Cohaesibacter sp. ES.047: one gene and its partner. The protein of the gene in region 1 interacts with the protein of each later gene in a pairwise test. Links are inferred from orthologs where the notes say so. Each region holds a gene or a part of one and is shown in the gene's direction. Other genes may lie near its edges.

Region 1 (10,070 bases):
TTTATCCGGCCGCGATCGTTGGATTTAGTCCCGTGAAAGCCCCTTGGTTTCCAAATCGTCGAGATAACCCTGCCAGATAGCTTCCATGTCTCTGCCGGATTTCAGAAAATAATCCCAGGTGAAATAGCCGCTATCGTGAAGATCGGTGAAGAACAGGCGAACAGCATAGTTTCCGATCGGATCGATCTTCATGATCTCCACATCCTTCTTGCTGGCTATGGTCTTCTTCTGGTCCGCACCATGGCCCTGCACTTCAGCGCTAGGGGAAGTGACGCGGAGGAATTCGGCGGCAAAGTCATAGGTTTCGTCGTTGTCGAAGGTGACGGACAGGGTTTTCTTGTCCTGTTTTAGTCTGATTTCCGTCGGCCATGGAGCAGTCATCACAATATCCCATCAAGGTTGATCGGTTGGGCAGTCTAGCGTGCAAACTGAGCATCAATTTGACAGGCTTGCACGGTGTTGAGCGCGTCTGTCACTCACTGACACCTAGACGTGTGATGGCAAAAGGTCAAATTCCAGACCCTGATGCGTAGTATTGACGAGCCATGCCCCTGCTGCTGCATCGAATCTGTTGGCAGCACAGAAAAGTGAGTGGTCCTCCTGATCATGGTGCCTATAATCGCCCCTTCAGAAAGACAAGGAAGACAGAAGGAAATAAGCATGCAATTTGAAGCCGAGACGCAAGGCACCCCTACGTTGATTGATCCCTTTGGTCGCCAGATCGACTATGTCAGGGTGTCCGTCACGGACCGGTGCGATTTTCGCTGCTTCTACTGCATGGCAGAGAATATGCATTTTCTGCCCAAAAAGGACATTCTCAGCCTTGAAGAGCTGGATCGGCTTTGCTCCGCCTTTGTTGATCAGGGTGTTCGCCGTTTGCGTCTGACTGGTGGCGAGCCTTTGGTGCGCAAGGGCATCCTGACGCTGATATCGTCCCTTTCCCGACACTTGGACAGCGGTGCTCTTGATGAGTTGACCTTGACCACGAATGGATCACAACTCAAACGCATGGCGCCGGAGCTGGCTGCCATGGGTGTCAAGCGCATCAATCTCTCGCTCGACAGTCTGCGGGAAGATCGTTTTCATTCCATCACCCGTTGGGGCAAATTCGGGTCCGTCATGGAGGGGATCGAGGCAGCACTCGCCGCCGGAATCAAATTGAAGCTCAACATGGTGGCGCTCAAAGGCGTCAATGATGACGAGTTTGACGACATGATCCGGTTCTGTCATGCCCGCGGAATGGACCTGACGATCATCGAAACCATGCCGCTCGGCGAAATTGACCATGATCGCCTCGATCTTTATCTGCCCCTTGATCAGGTCAAACAGCAGCTCGCGCAAAGCTGGACGCTTTCTCCTTCCCGCCACAAGACCGGTGGCCCTGCCACCTATATGCAGATTGCAGAGACAGGTGGGCGGATCGGCTTCATCACGCCCCTGACGCACAATTTCTGTGAAAGCTGCAATCGGGTGCGGATCACTTGTACCGGAACGCTCTACATGTGCCTTGGACAGGAAGATGCGGTGGATTTGCGCGCGCCATTGCGGGCCTCTGAAAGCAACGATCTGTTGGTTCAGGAAATCCGTGGTGCCATCGCCAGAAAGCCCCTCGGGCACGACTTTGTCATTGACAGAGAGAACAATCGTCCGTCTATTGGCAGGCATATGTCTGTAACCGGCGGGTGAGATAAGGCTTTCTCCCGTGCCCCGTACAATCAGCCGGTCTTCCTAATTTCAAGGTCAATCGAATGACAACTGCTCCGCAAGGATCGGAATCCGGGCGCACGACCACCAATCACCCTCGCATCGACAAGGGCAACATCTACGGCATCGTCATGATGCAGATGACGATGTTCTGCTTTGTTACTAATGACACTCTGTCCAAGTTTGGGGGATCGGACCTGCCGCCGGGACAGGTGATCTTCATTCGTGGATTCATTGCCGTTCTTGTGATTTTGCTTATTCTGGCTTTCACGGGTGCCTGGCGCAGGTTTCGGGACGCGAAGAACCCGATCGTTCTACTCAGGGCTTTTGCAGAGGCAATCAGCGGGATCCTGTTCATGATCGCGCTGCAAAGGCTGCCCTTGCCCAACGTATCTGCGCTTCTTCTGACCATTCCGCTGGTTACAACTGCCTCGGCAGCGATCTTTCTGGGTGAAACGGTCGGCATCCGGCGCTGGACCTCAGTCCTTGTCGGCATGCTCGGTGTGCTTGCCATCGTCCGACCGGGACTTGAGGGCTTCAACTTCTATTCCCTGTTCGTGCTGGGTGCTGTCGCGGCTGCTTCGACGCGCGATCTGATTGCGCGCAAGATCCCCAGCGGCTCTTCCCTTTGGGTCGTAACGATGACGACCATGACCTTTTCCTGTCTGGCTGGTGCCGTTCTGGGGACGAGCGAAGGTTGGGTGCCTGTGGGGACTTCCCCCTTGATTGTTCTTTCAGCAGCGGCGATCTTCCTCACCCTTGGTCAGTTTCTCGTGGTCATCGCCATGACCCACGGAGAAGTCTCTGTGGTTTCGTCCTTCCGATATATTTCGATGCCGATATCGCTGTTCTATGGCTATATGATCTGGGGCCACATTCCCGATGCGCTCACATGGCTCGGTATCATTCTCATCCTGTCAGCTGGTATTTATACCATGTACCGCGAACGTCAGATTCAAAAGATCAAGCGGCGGGAGCAAGAAATACTGGCATCCCACGGACCGGTCTGATAGCGATAGGCAACCATGGCGACACTCCACCGCAGGGACTCTGCGCATTGATTTGATGCATGTCTCGCTGGATTGTTGCCGTCTGCCTCATTCCGCGCGACCGCCCGGTTGCACCCTGGAGACACCAAATGACCACCGCAGTTGACCGCCCGCCAGCCCCGTCCGGCGCGCTCAGTCCTTCTCTTGCGATTCTGGTTGCCGTGACGGCGATCAACCCGCTCGCGCTCAACATCTATGTCCCCTCGATGCCCAGCGTGCAGGATACGTTCGCGGCGCCGGCCTCGATTGTCCAGTTGACCCTTTCGCTTGGCTTGGTCGGCACGGCCCTCATTCAGATTGTCGTGGGTCCGATGTCGGATCAGTTCGGGCGGCGCCCGGTGCTTCTCACCGGCCTTGTCTTTGCGCTCATAGCCTCGGTTTACTGCGCTGTAGCGGGCAGTATAGAGGGGCTGATTATCGGACGGATCATCCAGATCGCAGGCGGGGCGGCAGGGCTTGTGTTGGGACGCGCCATTGTGCGCGACCTGCACGAACCGAAAGACGCGGCAAGCATGCTGGGCTATGTCACGATGGGCATGGCGATGGCACCAATGGTTGCTCCGACGATCGGCGGTATGCTTGATGACTTCTTCAACTGGCGCGCCGGTTTCGTCTTCTCTTCTGTCATCACCGCGATTGTGCTCGTTGCCAGTTGGTACACCTTGCCTGAGACAAACGTGAACCGTGGGTCTGCCAGCTCGTTGGGGGCCTTTGGCCGCGACGTTCGCGAACTGGTCACAATGCGGACGTTCTGGATCTACACCATGACCATCTCGTTCGTCGGTGCCACCTTCTTTGCCTTTGTGGGCGGTGCACCCTATGTCGGGGATCACATTTTCGGCCTGTCGAAAACCCAGTACGGTCTGTTCTTCATGCTGGTTGCGATCGGCTATGCTGTTGGGAACTACATTTCGGGCCGCTTCGCTTCTCGCGCGGGGCTTTTTCGCATGATTCTGCTGGGCAGCCTGCTCACAGCCATTTTTTGCTTCGCGATTGTTCTGCTCAGCCTGATTGGCATCGAGAACGCGCCCATGCTCTTTGGCGCCATGTTCTTTGTCGGCTTAGGCAATGGGCTGGTGTTTCCCAGCTGTATTGCAGGGGTGGTCAGCGTCAACCCTCGCCTTGCGGGCAGTGCGTCGGGCCTGTCGGGTTGCATCATGATGGGCATTAACGCGGCCTTCAGCTATTTTGTCGCGTTTCTGCTCAGCGACAGCCTGTTGCCCATGGCCTTGTTGATGACGGCTTCGGCGGTTGTCGCGGTAGGCTTTTCGCTGCTTGTGCCGCGCTCAGTCGATTAAACTGGCGCGACACAGAAACGACTTTACTCAATAACGATCTTTGGCGCTGCTTTGACCGCGCCCTCGAGTGATTGCGCGACTGTCGTTGCGATGGCGCGATAGATCGTGCCGAACTCGCCCTCGGGTTCGATGGCGACAATCGGTTGACCATCGTCTGAGCGTTCTCTGATCTCCATGTGCAACGGGATTTCACCCAAAAATGGCACGTCGATATCGCTGGCCGTTGCGTGCGCGCCACCGTGGCCGAAAATGTCATGCTTGGAGCCGCAATCCGGGCAGAGGAAGTAGCTCATGTTCTCGACAAGGCCGAGGATGGGAATGCTCACCTTGCGGAACATCGCGATGCCCTTGCGCGCATCAATGAGCGCCAGATCCTGCGGTGTCGAAATGATGACCGCGCCCGACAAAGGCACCTGCTGGGCCATGGTGAGTTGAATGTCTCCGGTCCCCGGTGGCATGTCGACGACAAGAACATCGAGCTCCCCTTCCATATCCCATGCGACATCTCGCAACATCTGGGTGAGCGCCGAGACCACCATCGGACCACGCCAGACCATGGGGGTGTCTTCCTCGACAAGAAGGCCTATGGACATGGCCACAAGACCATGAGCCTTGAGCGGCTTGAGGATCCGCGTGCCGGGATAGGTTTCGGGCTTTTCGGTGATACCGAGAAGGCGCGGAATGGACGGACCATAGATATCCGCATCAAGGATGCCGACCTTGAGGCCGTTGGCCTGCATGGCCAGCGCCAGATTGACGGCTGTGGTCGACTTGCCGACGCCGCCCTTGGCCGAGTAGACGGCAACGATGTCCTTCACACCCTTGACTTCGAGTTTGGCAGGACCGCCGCCTTGCTGTGGTCGCGCAGGGCGCTGCGCAGCAGCCGACGGTGCCGGTTTAGCCGCACCGGTACTAGAGCCGGGCGCCCGTTCTGCCGTGAGGGCCACCATGACCTTTTCAACCCCATCCAGAGACTTGACCAGATCCTCGGCCTGTTTGCGCACAGGTTCCATGTCATCGGCCTTTTCGGCCGCCACGGATAGGGAGAACATGACCGACCCGTCCTTGATGAAAATATCCGACACCATGCCAGCCGAGACGATATCGCCCTGACTGCCGGGCAAGGTGATGGTCTGAAGTTGTTGCTGAATGACTTCTTTGGTTAGGGGCTTGCTCACTTTGCGATCACTCTTGCTGTTCCAGAACACGGGGGGCTGACCTCACTTTGTGGTGTGGACGATCCGGCGGTTATCCGGAGATGATGGTGACATTTTCGGCTATTCGCGCGCGAAGCTGCAGCCAGGCCTTGAAAAACCGGTTTCTATCTTTCATAGCTGGAACTTTCCGGGCCCCGCGTCAAGGGGTTGGGACGGATTTGTGTCCTCCACCAAGGCCCGCACAGTTCCCTTCGAAAGGCTACCATGAAACCAAGTCCTGAAGACCTCCAACGACTGGATTCTCTCGCCGTTGATTACGCGGCACGGCTGATGGAGGGCGAGACCCCTGAAGGTGCGTCCAATCGCTGGGCGCACAGAACGCTCGGGGTTGTCCTGGCTGGCGGGCAATCACGCCGCATGAACGGTATCGACAAGCCACTCCTCGAAATTGCCGGTGAAACCCTGTTGTCTCGCGTGGTCAGTCGCCTCTCCCCGCAAGTCGGCGGGATCGTGATCAGCGGCAACGATGATCTCTCACGCTTTGGAACCGCACACCCCGTTCTCGCGGATGGCATATCCGGTCATTTGGGTCCACTGGCGGGAATTCTGGCCGCGATGCGCTGGGCCGAGGTCAACGCCGCTCATGTCCTCTGGGTCATCAGCACTGCGGCAGACACACCCTTTTTCCCGCACGACCTGGTGGACCGGCTGATCATGGCCATGGGAGGCCCCGGCCCTGCGATCACTCTGGCCCAATCCGGCGATCAGATCCATCCCACATTTGCACTCTGGCCGGTGGCTCTGGCCGATGACATAGAGCGCTATTTGAATGCGGGCGACCGTAAACTGCGGGCTTTTGCCGCTCAGCACATCAACAGCTGTGCAGTGTTTCAGGGCATGATGATTGACGGCTTGGAGATCGATCCCTTCTTCAACCTCAACAGCCCCGATGATATCGAAGTTGCCGAAGCCATTGCAGCCGGACTTGCCGAGCAAAGCGCGTAGACAGACTGTATCAAGAACACAAACAAGATAGAAAAGCCAAACACGTTATGGACAAATCCTTTCAAGATTTTCGCTGGTATGGACATCGGGTCTTCGGCGTAACGGGCTGGAAGAACTCCGGCAAGACGACACTCGCCACCCGCCTCATTGCCGAGCTAACAGCGCGCGGCTATCGCATTTCCTCGGTTAAGCATGCGCACCACAATTGCGACATCGACAAGGAAGGCACCGACAGCTATCGGCATCGTGAGGCCGGTTCGGGCGAAGTGGCGTTGGTCGCGGCAGGCAAGCGCTGGGCGATCATGCATGAAGCGCGCGATGATGAAGAGACGAGCCTAGGTGAGATTCTACCTCGCCTTGCCCCTTGTGATCTGGTTCTTGTTGAAGGCTACAAGACAGAGCCTTTTCCAAAGATTGAAGTGCGGCGTGCTGACGCCAAGCACACCACCCCCATTGCGCCTGACGACAACAGGATCGTCGCTGTTGCCAGTGACCAGCCCGAATTGCTTGAGGATGCTGCGGGGCTCGATTGCTTCCAGATCGATGATGTAAAAGGCATGGCTGACATGATTGTCGAACAGATGGGCCTCGAGGTGGCGCGCGCCGATGGCGCGCATTAACGTGCCTTTGCGTGAGCAATCAGCCCCCTTCGTGGTCAGCTTTGCTGGCATGAAACTGGATCGATTGGTCTAGGGCAATTCACTGCAAATTCTTTGCAGGTACCACTTGAACCTGCCTAATTGCTAAGCAAAGCGGGCAGGTTCAAGTGAGCTGAGGCGACGCCGCCGCAATCACATCAATCACTTTTCCCAAGAATACCGCATATGGTTTCACATAGCTTTGCCTAAACGCGCTTTTCTTTCAGAGAAGGCTAGATTTTAGGCGAAATTGATTGCTATTCTCAAATATGCGGGATTGTCTGTTGTCAAAAGACTTAAAATAATGGGATTATGCCTTCACGCGGCTTAACACCGCCAAATCCAGAGAAACCTAAAACAGGTCTTGATATTGTAGAGCGGTCTTCGGAAATGGGTTCCGTGATTGGCTCGCCACGCAATATGTTAAAGGGAAAATCGCATGCGTCTCCTGAAAAAACTCGCGCTCACTGCTGCTGCTGTCATGATGGTAGCCGGTGGCGCTCAAGCTGCTGACAAAATCCTCATTGGGACCGAGGGTGCCTACCCTCCGTTCAACGAACTGACATCCGACGGTAAACTGGTCGGCTTCGATATCGATATGGCCAATGCGCTGTGCGAAGAAATGAAAGCCGAATGTGAATTCGTTATTCAGGATTGGGATGGCATGATCCCGGGCCTGATCGCCGGCAAATTTGACGCCGTGATCGCGTCCATGTCCATCACCCCGGATCGCTTGAAGAAAGTTGACTTCTCCAAGAAGTATTACAACACCCCGGGCGGTCTTGCTGTTCTCAAGGACTCCGACATCACGAGTGCTGATCCTGCTGCGCTTGAAGGCAAAATTATCGGTGCACAGTCTTCCACCACCCATTCCAACTTCGCCGAACAGAAATTGCCGGGCATCGAGCTGAAACTCTATCCGACCACCGACGAATATAAACTCGATCTGGAATCCGGTCGTCTTGACGGTGTTGTTGACGATATCGTGCTGCTGTCCGATTGGGTGAATTCCGATACTGGCACCTGCTGCAAAGTGGTCGGGTCTTTCCCGATCGTGCCGGAAATTCATGGCGAAGGCGCAGGCATCGCTGTTCGCAAGGGCGAAACCGAGCTGGCTGACAAATTTTCCGATGCCATCGCCGCCATCCGCGAAAACGGCAAATACAAGGAAATCAACGACAAATACTTCACATTCGACGTTTACGGCGAATAAGACAGTTTGTTGAAGACAGTGCCCGGCGGTATCACCCGCCGGGCTTTTTACAGGTACGCAGTATTGATGACAGACTATCTCACCTTGTTGTCCTATGGACCAGATGGTTGGGGCGACGAAATTGTTTCGGGTGTTCTTGTCACGGTGTTCTTGGGGCTTGCAACCCTGCCAATCGGCTTGGTGCTGGGGTTTTTCCTTGCTCTGGGTATCAATGCCAAAGAAAAGACCGTACAGGCCAGTGCCAAGATCTTCACAACGATATTCCGGGGCCTGCCTGAACTGCTCACCTTGTTCATCGTCTACTATGGCGGTCAGATCCTCATAAATCTCCTGTTCCAGAAGGTCTTCGGGATCCACGTCGAAGTGAATTCGTTTGTCGCTGGCATGATCGCCCTATCCTTCGTCTTTGCCTCCTATTCGAGTGAGGTCTTCCTGTCAGCCTTCAAGGGGATCAATCAGGGACAATATGAAGGGGCCTTTGCGTTGGGGTTATCCTGGCCCAAGACCATGCGGCTTATAATCATACCTCAGTTGATCAAACTGGCCCTTCCCGGCCTTTCCAACCTGTGGCTGATCATGCTCAAGGAAACATCGCTTGTCTCGGTCATTGGTCTTGCCGATACCATGCGTCAGACCGGTCTTGCGGCGCGGAATACCAAAGAAGCCTTTCTGTTCTTCTCCATTGCCTGCCTGATCTATCTAGCGCTCACCTTCCTGTCTTCGGTCGGCCTTGAGCGCATCGAAAAGCGGGTACGGCGCGGTGAGGTGCGGTCATGAACACCGAACCCTATATCTCTAGTGGCCTGATCGAGGCGCGGCGCGCTCCGGACGCCATCCGAGGCAAGCTCCTGACAAAAAGCCGGGTTTCCGGACTCTTCATGCTCGCTGCATGGGGTGCCTTCTTCATTGGCATCGTCTGGTTTCTTTACAGCTCCTATGACGCCGACTACATGGCGCGTTACGCGCCCAAGTATGTGGCCGGTTTTTGGACCACGCTCCAACTCGTCTTTTTATCACTCGTGCTTGGCGGCCTTATTTCCTTGCCCATCGCCTTTGGGCGTATGTCGTCAAACCTGCTGCTCAACCGACTATCGTTCGCCTATATTTACTTCTTCCGTGGCACGCCGCTGCTAGCGCAGCTTTTTCTGCTCTATTACGGCTTTGGGCAGTTTCGACCCTTCTGGCAAGACCTTCATCTGTGGTGGCTGTTCCGTGACAGCTGGTCCATCGCGCTGCTGTCGTTCACCCTGAACACCGCTGCCTATCAGGCAGAGATCCTCAGGGGCGCGATCATGAACGTGCCGCGTGGCCAGATCGAGGGGGCCAAGAGCCTTGGTCTTCCCAAACTGGTGACCTTTTTCAAGGTGATCCTGCCGCAGGCTCTGATTGTTGCGCTGCGTCCCTATGGCAACGAGATCATTCTCATGGTCAAGGGCTCTGCCGTGGTATCCATCATCTCGGTTTATGATCTGATGGGTGAGACACGCCGCGCCTTCTCCCAGACCTATGACTTTCAGGCCTATATCTACGCGGCGATCTTCTATCTGCTGTTTGTCGAGATCATGCGGCGGTTGTGGGATATTATGGAAGACCGTCTGACGCGCCATTTGCGGCGGGACGGCTAGGGTCGAAACTTTCCCAGCAAGGGGCACTCCCCCGCGTTGCCGCAGGGTGTGGCATACACCCCAACTGGCACCGTCCCGGCGCTGATATCCCTGTTCTGATCTTTTAAACCAGCTTGTTGGCGATCAGGGAGTTGCCCATCGCTTCTGTCATTTCGCGCAAGGGGATCAGGTCTCGTCCAAGCATCGATTTCGCCAATGATGCGTCAAGATGATGCCACTCACCAATACGGTCGCGCACCGAGCGCGTCTGGGCATCGAACATCGACATCAGACTGACGAGCAAGGCCGGGACAGTGCGGGTCGGCAAAGCCTTGGCGTAGGCGGGAAACAGCTCAGCCAGCAGTTTGGCAACGTCGGCCATCAGAACCGGGTTTCCTGCCG
Region 2 (10,173 bases), 2.0 Mb from region 1 along the record:
TGGCAATCTGCGCAGGTCGCTCTCACGCCTGATGGGTTGGAATAGTGGATCGATGCCTTGTATTCCGGGAGGACATTTTCCCTCATTTCATGGCAGGACGTGCAGAATTCTAGGCTGGTTGTCGCCTCCATCGTGGTATGAAACCCGGCGACAAACAGCAAAGTCGCCACGACTGACACCAGTACAGCGACACCGATAGCTACTCGTCTTGTTAGCAATGCCCAAATCGACGCTAAGGGATTCTTCATATATTCTACTCTCTGGAAAGTAATTCTGCGTAGTTGTTGACTTGCCAGAGAATATACGACAGCATTGTAAAGCTAGAGCTGCATGAGTATTAATGTAATACTCTCAATTGTTAACGAAAAAAGCCGGCGATGACACAAAACCAGTTCAGATATAATCCCGCTAACCTTAAAGTTGCAGTCGTCGATGATGAACCAATCATTCAGGAGACACTGTGTTCGTACCTCGAAAAGGAAGGATATCAGGTCTACAGCCTTGATTGTGCAGAGAAACTGCGTGTTCTGATGGAAAAGCAGACGTTGGATTTGATTTTGCTGGATATTCGCCTGCCCGACGGCGATGGCTTGTCTCTGATGAGCGAATTGCATTCAAAATACGACGTTGCGGTCATATTGGTGACCAGCAAGGGAGAAGAGGCCGATCGCATTATCGGGCTGGAGCTTGGAGCTGACGATTACGTGACCAAACCCTTCTCTCTTCGGGAGCTGGAGGCAAGAATTCACTCTGTCTTGCGCCGAACCCTGAAACGTTCAGAGCCCAAACCGATTGTTGGCGTGAAACAATTCGCCGGCTGGTCTATCGATTTGGACGGGCATCGTCTGACGAACCCGGCAGGAGAGTTGACGCGCCTCACCCATGCGGAATTTCAATTGCTTGCCATGTTGATAAAGAGTGCAGGGCGCGTGCTTTCCCGGTCTGACCTGATCACGGCCATTGGCGGGCATGAATGGAACCCAAATGATCGCACCATCGATGTCCTGATCCGTCGATTGAGAAGCAAGATCGAGCCCAACCCGAGAAAGCCCAGCTACATCATGACCGAATATGCATTGGGCTATTATTTCGCTGAAAAAGTGTCTCATACCAAGGGCGTGAAGTTCTGACTCTTTAGGGATTCCATTTTTAGCACTGGCGTGATTCAACATGGCAAAGGAGATTTTGCCATGTCTGCCGCTTTGATTCTTAGCGATGCTTTTGACGCCGATAGTTTGCGCCGTCTTGCCAAAGGATGCCGCAATGCCAAACAGAGCCGCCGCCTACTGGCCATTGCGGCTGTCTATGACGGCATGAACCGTGCTGATGCCGCCAAAGTCGGCGGTATGGACCGCCAGACTTTGCGAGATTGGGTTCTTCGCTTCAATGAGCAAGGCACCGATGGTCTTGTCGACATCAAAGCAACCGGCGCTCCCATGCGCTTGAGCCCAGAACAGCTCGAAGAGTTTGTTGCTATCGTTGAAACCGGTCCTGATCCTGAGAAGGACGGCGTCTCTGTCTGGCGTAGCCAGGATCTGGTGCGTGTGATCCAAGAGCGGTTTGGGGTCTCCTACAAGGAACGTGGAGTACGGGATCTTTTGCGCCGCATGGGGTATGTGCGCATATCTGGTCGACCTCAACATCCAGAACAAAAGCCTGAAGTCATTGATGCTTTCAAAAAAACTTCTCCGCAACGTTGGCAGCGCATGTAGGCCATTTGCCAAAGAACAAGCCCATCGAGATTTGGTGGCAAGATGAGGCTAGGCTTGGTCAGAAGAATGGACTGGCCCGACTATGGGCAAAAAAGGGAACCAGACCACGTCTGCCAGCCGATCAGCGATATAAAAATGCCTATCTGTTCGGTGCAATATGTCCAGCGCGTGGCGTTGGCGCGGGATTGATGATGCCTTTTGCAAATACACAGGCCATGCAAATGCACCTCGAAGAAGTCTCAAGGACAGTGGCGCGCGGCGCTCATGCCGTGGTGCTGATGGATCGTGCCGGATGGCATACGACAAGCAGACTCAACGTGCCCAAGAATATCACCATCCTCCTGTTGCCTTCCAAATCACCGGAACTGAACCCAGTTGAGAATATTTGGCAGTATCTGCGCGGTACCTTCCTGTCCAATCGGGTCTTCGAAGACTATGCCGCCATTCTTGATGCTGGTTGCCAAGCATGGAAGAGCCTCTCCGCCAACCCAACCATCATCCATTCAATAGGTATGAGAAAATGGGCTCAAGAAGGTCAGAATTAAATGCCGTTGGTATCAAGCCTGAAGTCTAGACGCTTTGGGGCGGTCGGGACGAAAGCCAAAAAGAAAGGCATGAGCGGGCCTGAGGTTATGCGCTGTCTTGCGTCGTATTTTTCTCAAAGGGCTTGAGTTCCTCTCTGGACTGCCTGAGGAAATCTTGCAAATTCTCATCCAGATTGTCCTGGATTTGCGTTGCCAGATTGATCAGATCAGCCCCGTCGCCGCTCTCCGCTGCCTTTTCCGCAGCCTTGGCCAAGCCGTTGATCCATCTTGCGCCCACATGAGCGGATGCGCCCTTGATGCGGTGGGCGAGGGCGCTCGCTTCCTCGTAGTTCTGAGCGTGAGCCGCGTGAAACAGCTTGTCGGCGAGACCGGGCATTTCCGAGAGGAATAGCTCCAACACCCGGTGCGCACCTTCGATGCCAAGATCCTGTGCCTGCTCGGTCAGAGGACTGAGGCGATCGGCACCTGCCGGAGGCTTGCTACTGCGGGGAGCCAAGCCGATGGAGACGGCAATTGCATGTTCCAATTCTCTCAGCACATAAGGTTTTCCTACAAAGCCATCAAAGAGAATTTCACCCACATTGAGCCGTCTTGCGATCATGAAATCTGCCGTAACAGCCACAATGGGTACCGTGGCATTCATTTCGTCATCCAGTGAGCGGATCCTGCGGGCAGCTTCGATACCATCAAGTTCTGACATCGAAAGATCCATCAGGATCACGTCATAGATGTTCAGGCTTGCCTGTTGCAGCGCATCCAGCCCATTCGAAACCAGATCAATTGAGTGGCCCGCTTTCTCCAACATCGTTTGCACGATCAGAGCATTGACTGAATCGTCTTCCGCAACAAGGATAGTCAGAGGAGGCAGGTCATCATCTTCAGTCGCCAAGAGCTTGACGTCTTCGCATCGTTCATCGCAGGAAACCGGAAGATGGACCGTGAAGACAGTGCCGCCCTGTTCCGGGCATTGCACGCTGATCGTGCCGCCAAGAAGGTCAAGATAGCCCTTGCAGATGGCCAGTCCCATGCCGGATCCGCCAAACCGGCGTGCCATACTGTTGTCGGCCTGAGTGAAGGGTTCAAACAGCGTCGCCTGTGCCTCCTTGTCGATGCCGATGCCGCTGTCCTTGACGACGATTTCCAGATAGTGGCTGAAATCCTTGCTCTGCTTTTCATTCAGATCCACACACAGGGAGACTTCACCCTCCTTTGTGAATTTGACAGCATTGCTGAGAAGGTTTTGCAGGATTTGTACCAACTTGGCTTGGTCGGTGATGATGATATCGGGCACGTTAGGGGACACGACACGCGTGTAGACGAGGCTCTTTTCATGCGCGGTAGAAACAATGGTTGCTTCAGCGGCCTCGATCTGCTCGGTCAGGGAGAAGGGCACCTCTTCAATCTCAGCCCGTCCACTTTCGATGCGAGAATAGTCGAGCAGATCATCGAGCAACCGGCGCAACAGCATGCCGGACTGTGTCAAGGCACTGAGCCACTGCCTCTGTTCGCTTGTAACCTGACTTTCCTTGAGCAACTGAGCGGTGCCCAGAATTCCGTTGAGAGGCGTCCGGATTTCATGGCTCATTCTGGCAAGGAACGCCGTCTTGGCATGGTTCATCCGGCCTGCATAATCGATCAGTTCAATCCGCAACTCATTGATGCGCTGATTGAGACGCATTTCTTCCAGCGACCGGATTCGTAGTCTTTCCAGCGCGTCAGCAATGGCATGCAGTTCGTTCCTGCTCGTATCGGTTTTTATCGGGACCTGCAGATCGCCCTTGTTCATTCGGGCCACATCCAACGCCAGAGCTCTCAAAGGCAAGGAAAGCCGAAGCCTGACGAACCTTACGGTGAGGAAACCAAACGCCAGGCTAACCAGCAGGACGATCGCAGAAATGGCCCCGAGCAGAAGGGCTCTTTGCCGCTTTTCTTCTGCATAGGCAACTTCGTCATCAAGACTGCTGTATCCGATACCCAAAATGGACCCATAGGCTTCCAGACAGTTTTCGGACCATGCCTTGGCGTCATAGGCAGGCTTGCCGGAGCCCGATAGCCCGTTCAGCACTCTATCCATGACGAACTGCGTTTTGTGGGTCATTTTTCTGCCGTCAAGAACGCTCTGCTTCAACCAGAAGTCATCGGGATAATGTGAGGCGATCCTGTCAAGGCTGTTCCACAATTCTCGATAGGCACCCACATCCTCTCTCCAACGCTTCCTCTCTATGGGCGTAAGGGGTTTGTCATTCTGTACGGCTGGCCGGAAACGGGAGCATTGGCGGGCATAGCGATCACGAATGGCGTAGGAAAGCTCCCTGACCGTGACGAGATCGCTGAGATTGTTGTCGACGGTGCGCAATCGAGTGCCGACAATGTTGCTGGCACCAAGAATGGTGTCCGCATAGGCATAGATCATCTGACGCCATGGTTCGATGTTGATGACCGTGCGCTGATCGTACGGCTTTTCCAGTTCCGCATAGATTACCCGTTCTTGCTTCTTCAGGTGCTGATGGATCTCACTGAACTGCTGCAATAGCTCATCAACATTCGACAGGCCTGATTTCTTTAGGGATGCGACCGCTGTGCTATGAAGCCGGTTCAGATGGGCCAAGGAGCCGTCTACCGTTTTGCGCGGTTCCCGCTCCTGAATGAGCGCAACGCCGACGGTGCCGATTTCCACACGGCTCTTGGTCACCGTGCTGAAAAGCGTCCGGTCCAGCTCGGCGAGCTTCACAATGCGCTGATACGACGAAATATTGTGCCAGGCGAGCCCGGCAGCCATAATGGCAATGATGATGATGACGGAGACCGCGATCCATTGCAGAACAAGAACAGTCCGCGCAATAGAGTTTCTCAAAACAACTCTCCTGTGAATGGTGCAGTCATGGCCGTCATTGTGCGATTGGAAGGCGGAGGATCGGGGGGATGTGTGGCGCGACTGAAAACCGGCATCAACAGCCAACATGGGAGCCGTGCGGGCAGCGCATTTCATGCTAGAGTGATTGAATGAAAGAGCATTGATCACGATCAACGAGGTCGATTTCAATCTTCTGCTAAAGCTCTGAATTAACGATAAAATCAGCATTTACAAACGAGAATAATAACGGTCATGGCTACAGAAAACACGACGATGGGTAAGGCCCGTCTGCTGGAAATAGAAGGCGCAATTCGCCTGATCCAGGAACATATCGAGGGTTCGCAGGCGTATGAAACGGTTGCTCTTGCTGAGGCGCACGGCAGGGTCCTGGCCAAAGATGTGGTTTCAACCGTCAATGTCCCTCCCGCAGACGACAGCGCTATGGATGGCTATGCCTTGCGAAGCGACCGGCTTGATGAGGACGTGCCCAGCCTTTCATTGCCCATATTGCAGCGCATTCCGGCCGGCTATATCGGGGATGAAATGAAGAAGGAATCTGCTGCCCGGATCTTTACGGGCGCGGCGGTTCCCGCTGGAACGGATGCCGTGGTGATGCAGGAGATCTGTTCGGAGCAGGACGGCAAGGTGGAATTCAAGATGCCAGTCAAGGCGGGGAACAATATCCGCCGGGCAGGAGAAGACATTCAGGCTGGCGAAGTCATCCTTTCATCTGGATTGCGGATAGGGCCTGCGCATCTCGCACTTGCTGCCTCTGTCGGCGTTGCGCAGCTGACGGTCTTTAGGTCGGTCAAAGTGGCAATCCTTTCCACCGGGGATGAATTGCTCGAGCCGGGAGAGGAATTGCAAGCGGGCAAGAAATACAATTCCAATCGCTATGCTCTGATCGGTCTTCTGTCGCAGCTTGGGTGTGAGATCGTTGATTTCGGGCCAATCGAAGATACGCCTGAAGCCATCAAGGCCGCGCTGATCGAGGCGACCAATTCGGTCGATCTCATCCTGACGACAGGCGGTGTATCAGTTGGTGAAGAAGATCACGTGAAGGCTGCTCTGACTTCGCTTGGCGAGCTTCACATGTGGAAGCTGAATATCAAACCTGGTAAGCCCGTGGCCTTCGGAAGCGTTAACCAGACCCCTGTCATTGGTCTGCCGGGCAACCCTGTTGCAGCCTATATCACGTTCTGTTTGATTGCCGCGCCTACCATTCGTCACATTCAGGGGCGTAAGGATACGACCGCGTCGGTCTGGCGTCTTCCCGCTGGCTTTTCCCGTTCAAAACCGGGCAAGCGCCGTGAATATATCCGTGCGCGTGCGGTCGTCGGTGAGCACGGAACCATGGAAATCCAAAGCTTCCCTCAGCAGGGATCTGCGATCATGACGAGTGTTTGCTGGGCCAACGGTCTGGCAAACATTCCGGAAGGAAACACGGTTCAAGAGGGGGATATGCTCGATTTTCTGCCCTTTGAAACGCTGCTCGGCTGAGCCAGCTGTCTCTGTAAATGCCAAAACTGAATTGGAGCCGGTTGGTTGGAAACCGCACCGGCTTCAGCATTGGCCACCTGTCACAAGACAATCGGCTCATCGGCCATATCAATCGATTGACTAACCTAAAACAAGGGACAAACGGCCGGAAGGAAGCTTGGCTGCGTGATGGTCCTTCCGGCCGTTGCCCGCTCACCAATCGAGCGGAACCTTTACCGCGTGGAATAGGAGATGATGAAGCCGGCTCTACCGGCCGTCTGCATGAAAGGCTTTTTGGTATACTGAACAAAGACCGAGCCCAGCTTCATGCCTTCAATTTCGAGATTCTCGATGGGGCCGGACATCGCTTCCGTGTCTGCCCAAATCTCTCCCAGATAGCCCAAGTCGCTGTTTGGTTTATCGTAGTTGGTGCCATTCACACCGAACATATCCAACAACTCGTCATGAACCGATTGATAGGTCTGGGTCGGTGCTTTAGGCAGGTTCACATCACACGCTTTGTCGCCAAAGCGTTCCCCCAAAAAAAGCAACGCCTTTTGGCCATCGATCTCGCCCTCATAGGCATCGGTCATGAAGGGGACTTCCTTTTCCATTTGAAAGGATGTGAAGCCCATCTCTTCAAGCGGATCGCCGTCGAATGCACCAAAGCAAAGCTGGTTCGTCTTATCGAGCAGGCTTTCCGCGGCCACAACATTGGAAGGTGCCAGGACATTGGTGGCTGTAAGGGCAATGGCTGCGAGCGCCAAAGTCGTCGTTGTCTTCATTTTCATTTCTTTCTTGTCTTCAGAGTCTTATTCGAAATTGCGTAAGATCCAATCGAAAGCCCTAGCATGCCAGAGAGAAGTTGCGCCAACCTGACAATGCTCACCACCCCCTGAGGCTTCACTGAATATGACACTTTCTACAGAGCGGGCATTCGTGAGGCTCTTTTTGAACTCATCAACTTGCGACAGGGGAACGAAGTGGTCGATCTCACCGGCAAGGATCAGCACGTCACCCTTGATCTGATGGGCAACATTGGCGAGCGTGAAAGGACGTGCCGCGTCGACGAAGGCTTCCGGGCTCTGCACACCAAAGACCCATTGGCCATTTTCAAGCGCCCATGAAATGCCAGGCATTTTGGAATAGACGGGATGGTTGATCATGGGGCGAAACTTCTCGGCCACGGCGCCAAAGTCATACATCACGTCAAAGGCGATCACGCCGTCGATCCGGTCATCAAAGGCAGCAGCGCGTGGCGCAAGATAGCCCCCAAGGCTGATGCCCGTCAGGATGATCCGGTCATAGGCTGGATGCTTTTCAAGAAAATCATCAATGATGGCACTGGTTGGTTTTTCCCACTCGTGCGTGAAATACATTTGCTGCTCGCGCACCGGGCCAGACTGACCGGGGCCCTCATAAAGAAGCACGCTATATCCCCGCTCATTGGCAGCTTTGCCCATCATGAAATACAGCTCTTCCAAGGTGCCATCAAAGCCACCAACAATCATGATCAAGGGACGCTTCTCTCCGCCTTCTACAGGGAAGAAGATGCTTTTCAGAGAGCCGTTTTCATACGCGGTTTCATAGCGAAGATAAGCGATGGAATGATCATCCAGCCCCAGATCGAAACTGTCTATCTGTCTTTCCCAGGCAATAGCGCGGCGTTTATCCGTGGCAGACAAAAAGAACTCGGCCGTTCTCCAATAGGTGTGTGCCCGAAACCGGGCTAACCCACTGCTATTGGCATCGCCACACGCCTCTGCCAGATCTTCATTGTTCTGCGCAATGCGCGCAAAGGCGGCATACCAAGCATCGGCGTTGCCTGACGGGATGGTTGCGATCGCCTGCAGCACTTCGGCTATGTCTGCCGCGCCGGCACCGGCATCGCTCAGAACGCGCAGAGCCTGAAAGTGATAGGTTTGATCATCAAAGAGATGGCGAATGCCAAATGAAGGGGATGAATTTTCGTTAGAGCCTGACATGATCACGCCTCCGTATAACAGAAAAACAGCCGTATAGATCGCGCAAACGCAGCGTTGGTTTTTGATAAATTACGCCAATTTTTTGATTTTTCCCGCCATCTGCCGTATAGTCGAAACCAGACAGACCACAATGGAAACGCAAAATGTCCTCACTCAAAGCCCAGTCAGCCGCAGCCTTGTTTGATGCGCTCGTCGACCTCGCCTTAAAGGAAAACCTGATCTCCGCTTCGGAAGCGGTGCGTTTCCATCAAGCCACGGTGCGCAGACAGGACAGCGGCACCATTTCTCAAATAGAAGAGAAGCTTTTTCTCGACCTGCGGCCTCTTCTTGTCGAGCGTTGGGGTGGGCCAGAAGTGGGGGCGGTGTTGGCCTTGGGTGTGGATCTTTCCCGTCTTGGTACCATTGGTGAGCTGATCTTGCGCAGCGAGACGCCCCGGTCTGCCTTTTATCAGCTGTCCCGCTTCAATCGTTTGCTGTACCAGCGCTCATCCTTTGAGATACTCAATACGCCTCACCGTTTGATCATGACCCACAAGCATGCCTCAAGTGAGGAGAAGGCGACCCCTGAAGTCCGATTTGGGACGATCTGGGCTCTGGCCAACGTTGCACTTATTCCTGAGCAGGTCTTCGGCACCCCATTGTTTCCGATTTCAACCAGTTTTGACTTCCCCGCCCCTGATAACCTTGAGCCAATCCATCGCGTCTTTGGCTCTGCTGTGCTTTTTAACCAGTCGAGCGCGTCGATCACCTTTGATCAGGCCCGCCTGAAAGATATCCGCAATCCCATTTCTGTTGCCCTTTTCACAGCGCTGGAATCAGTCGCTGAAAAGGCGCTTGATCAGATCCCCGCCCTCGACAGTGTGGCTGCCTATGTTCGCCACCATGTCAAAGAACAGATGGCAGGCGCGGTCCTTCCTCAAAGCGCTGTAGCGTCTCTTCTGGGCATGTCCGTGCGTAGCCTACAAAGAAGGCTGATGCAGGAGGACATCTCTTTCAGGCAGATCGTGGATGACGTGCGTGCGGAAACGGCCCGCCACCTGCTGGCTGACGACAGGATCTCCTTGTCCGAAGTCGCCTTCCGGCTCGGCTATAGCGAGCAAGCGGCTTTCAATCACGCCGCGACGCGTTGGTTCGGAACGTCTCCAAGAGCGATGCGAAAAACGAGGACAAACGCATAGCGAAATCTGCTTGCTCCGAGAAGGCCGTTCCGCTCAGGTCTTCTAACATTTCACGCTAGTAGTTGTTTCACGGCATTGATCAGGAATTCATCCTCATAGTGAGCGGCTGCGAAAGACAGCCCTACCGGGCACCCGTTGGCCGCTAGCAGTGGGGCTGAGATTTCTGGAAGCCGCGCCACACCAGAAAAAGCGGTTATCGTCATGGTCCGGTCATAGAAATCCATAACCGCATCCATCGTGTTGAGCGTTCCCTTCTTCGGAGCGATGACAGGGGTCGTCGGAAAACAAATAACCGATCCTGGGGTAAGGTAAGCGTTGATCGCCGCAAAAAGTCGCTCACAATGCTCAAGGCTTTTCAGAGCTTCCTGCCTATTGAAAGACTGAACGTTGCCATAGGCCATGGAAAAGGTGAAACCGAGT

The links.
Region 2: the proteins of mobA (region 1) and glp interact in binary tests that used the Escherichia coli proteins (3 or more experiments, as listed by UniProt). The link is inferred for Cohaesibacter sp. ES.047 from one-to-one orthologs.

What each region holds. Positions count from the first base shown.
Region 1 is NZ_LT907844.1:3,594,767-3,604,836, reverse strand. Bases 4,581-7,342 are described here. They hold mobA (molybdenum cofactor guanylyltransferase MobA), read left to right. Parts: upstream 4,581-5,472; coding sequence 5,473-6,213; downstream 6,214-7,342. Other genes in these bases: CPH65_RS16425 (ABC transporter substrate-binding protein), read left to right, coding at 7,291-7,342; mobB (molybdopterin-guanine dinucleotide biosynthesis protein B), read left to right, coding at 6,261-6,833; apbC (iron-sulfur cluster carrier protein ApbC), read right to left, coding at 4,581-5,229. In the rest of the region: CPH65_RS16460 (gamma-butyrobetaine hydroxylase-like domain-containing protein), read right to left, coding at 25-381; GTP 3',8-cyclase MoaA, read left to right, coding at 661-1,686; CPH65_RS16450 (DMT family transporter), read left to right, coding at 1,749-2,714; CPH65_RS16445 (multidrug effflux MFS transporter), read left to right, coding at 2,843-4,051; more of apbC, read right to left, coding at 4,075-4,580; more of CPH65_RS16425, read left to right, coding at 7,343-8,064; CPH65_RS16420 (ABC transporter permease), read left to right, coding at 8,131-8,841; CPH65_RS16415 (ABC transporter permease), read left to right, coding at 8,838-9,689; CPH65_RS16410 (aldehyde reductase), read right to left, coding at 9,793-10,070. UniProt on the Escherichia coli protein: Transfers a GMP moiety from GTP to Mo-molybdopterin (Mo-MPT) cofactor (Moco or molybdenum cofactor) to form Mo-molybdopterin guanine dinucleotide (Mo-MGD) cofactor.
Region 2 is NZ_LT907844.1:1,565,591-1,575,763, forward strand. What follows is about bases 4,623-7,487. They hold glp (gephyrin-like molybdotransferase Glp), read left to right. Parts: upstream 4,623-5,363; coding sequence 5,364-6,611; downstream 6,612-7,487. Other genes in these bases: CPH65_RS07035 (ATP-binding protein), read right to left, coding at 4,623-5,111; CPH65_RS07045 (hypothetical protein), read right to left, coding at 6,824-7,375; CPH65_RS07050 (S9 family peptidase), read right to left, coding at 7,403-7,487. Outside these bases: CPH65_RS07020 (NapC/NirT family cytochrome c), read right to left, coding at 1-218; CPH65_RS07025 (response regulator transcription factor), read left to right, coding at 378-1,130; more of CPH65_RS07035, read right to left, coding at 2,343-4,622; more of CPH65_RS07050, read right to left, coding at 7,488-8,575; CPH65_RS07055 (AraC family transcriptional regulator), read left to right, coding at 8,719-9,753; CPH65_RS07060 (amidase family protein), read right to left, coding at 9,804-10,173. UniProt on the Escherichia coli protein: Catalyzes the insertion of molybdate into adenylated molybdopterin with the concomitant release of AMP.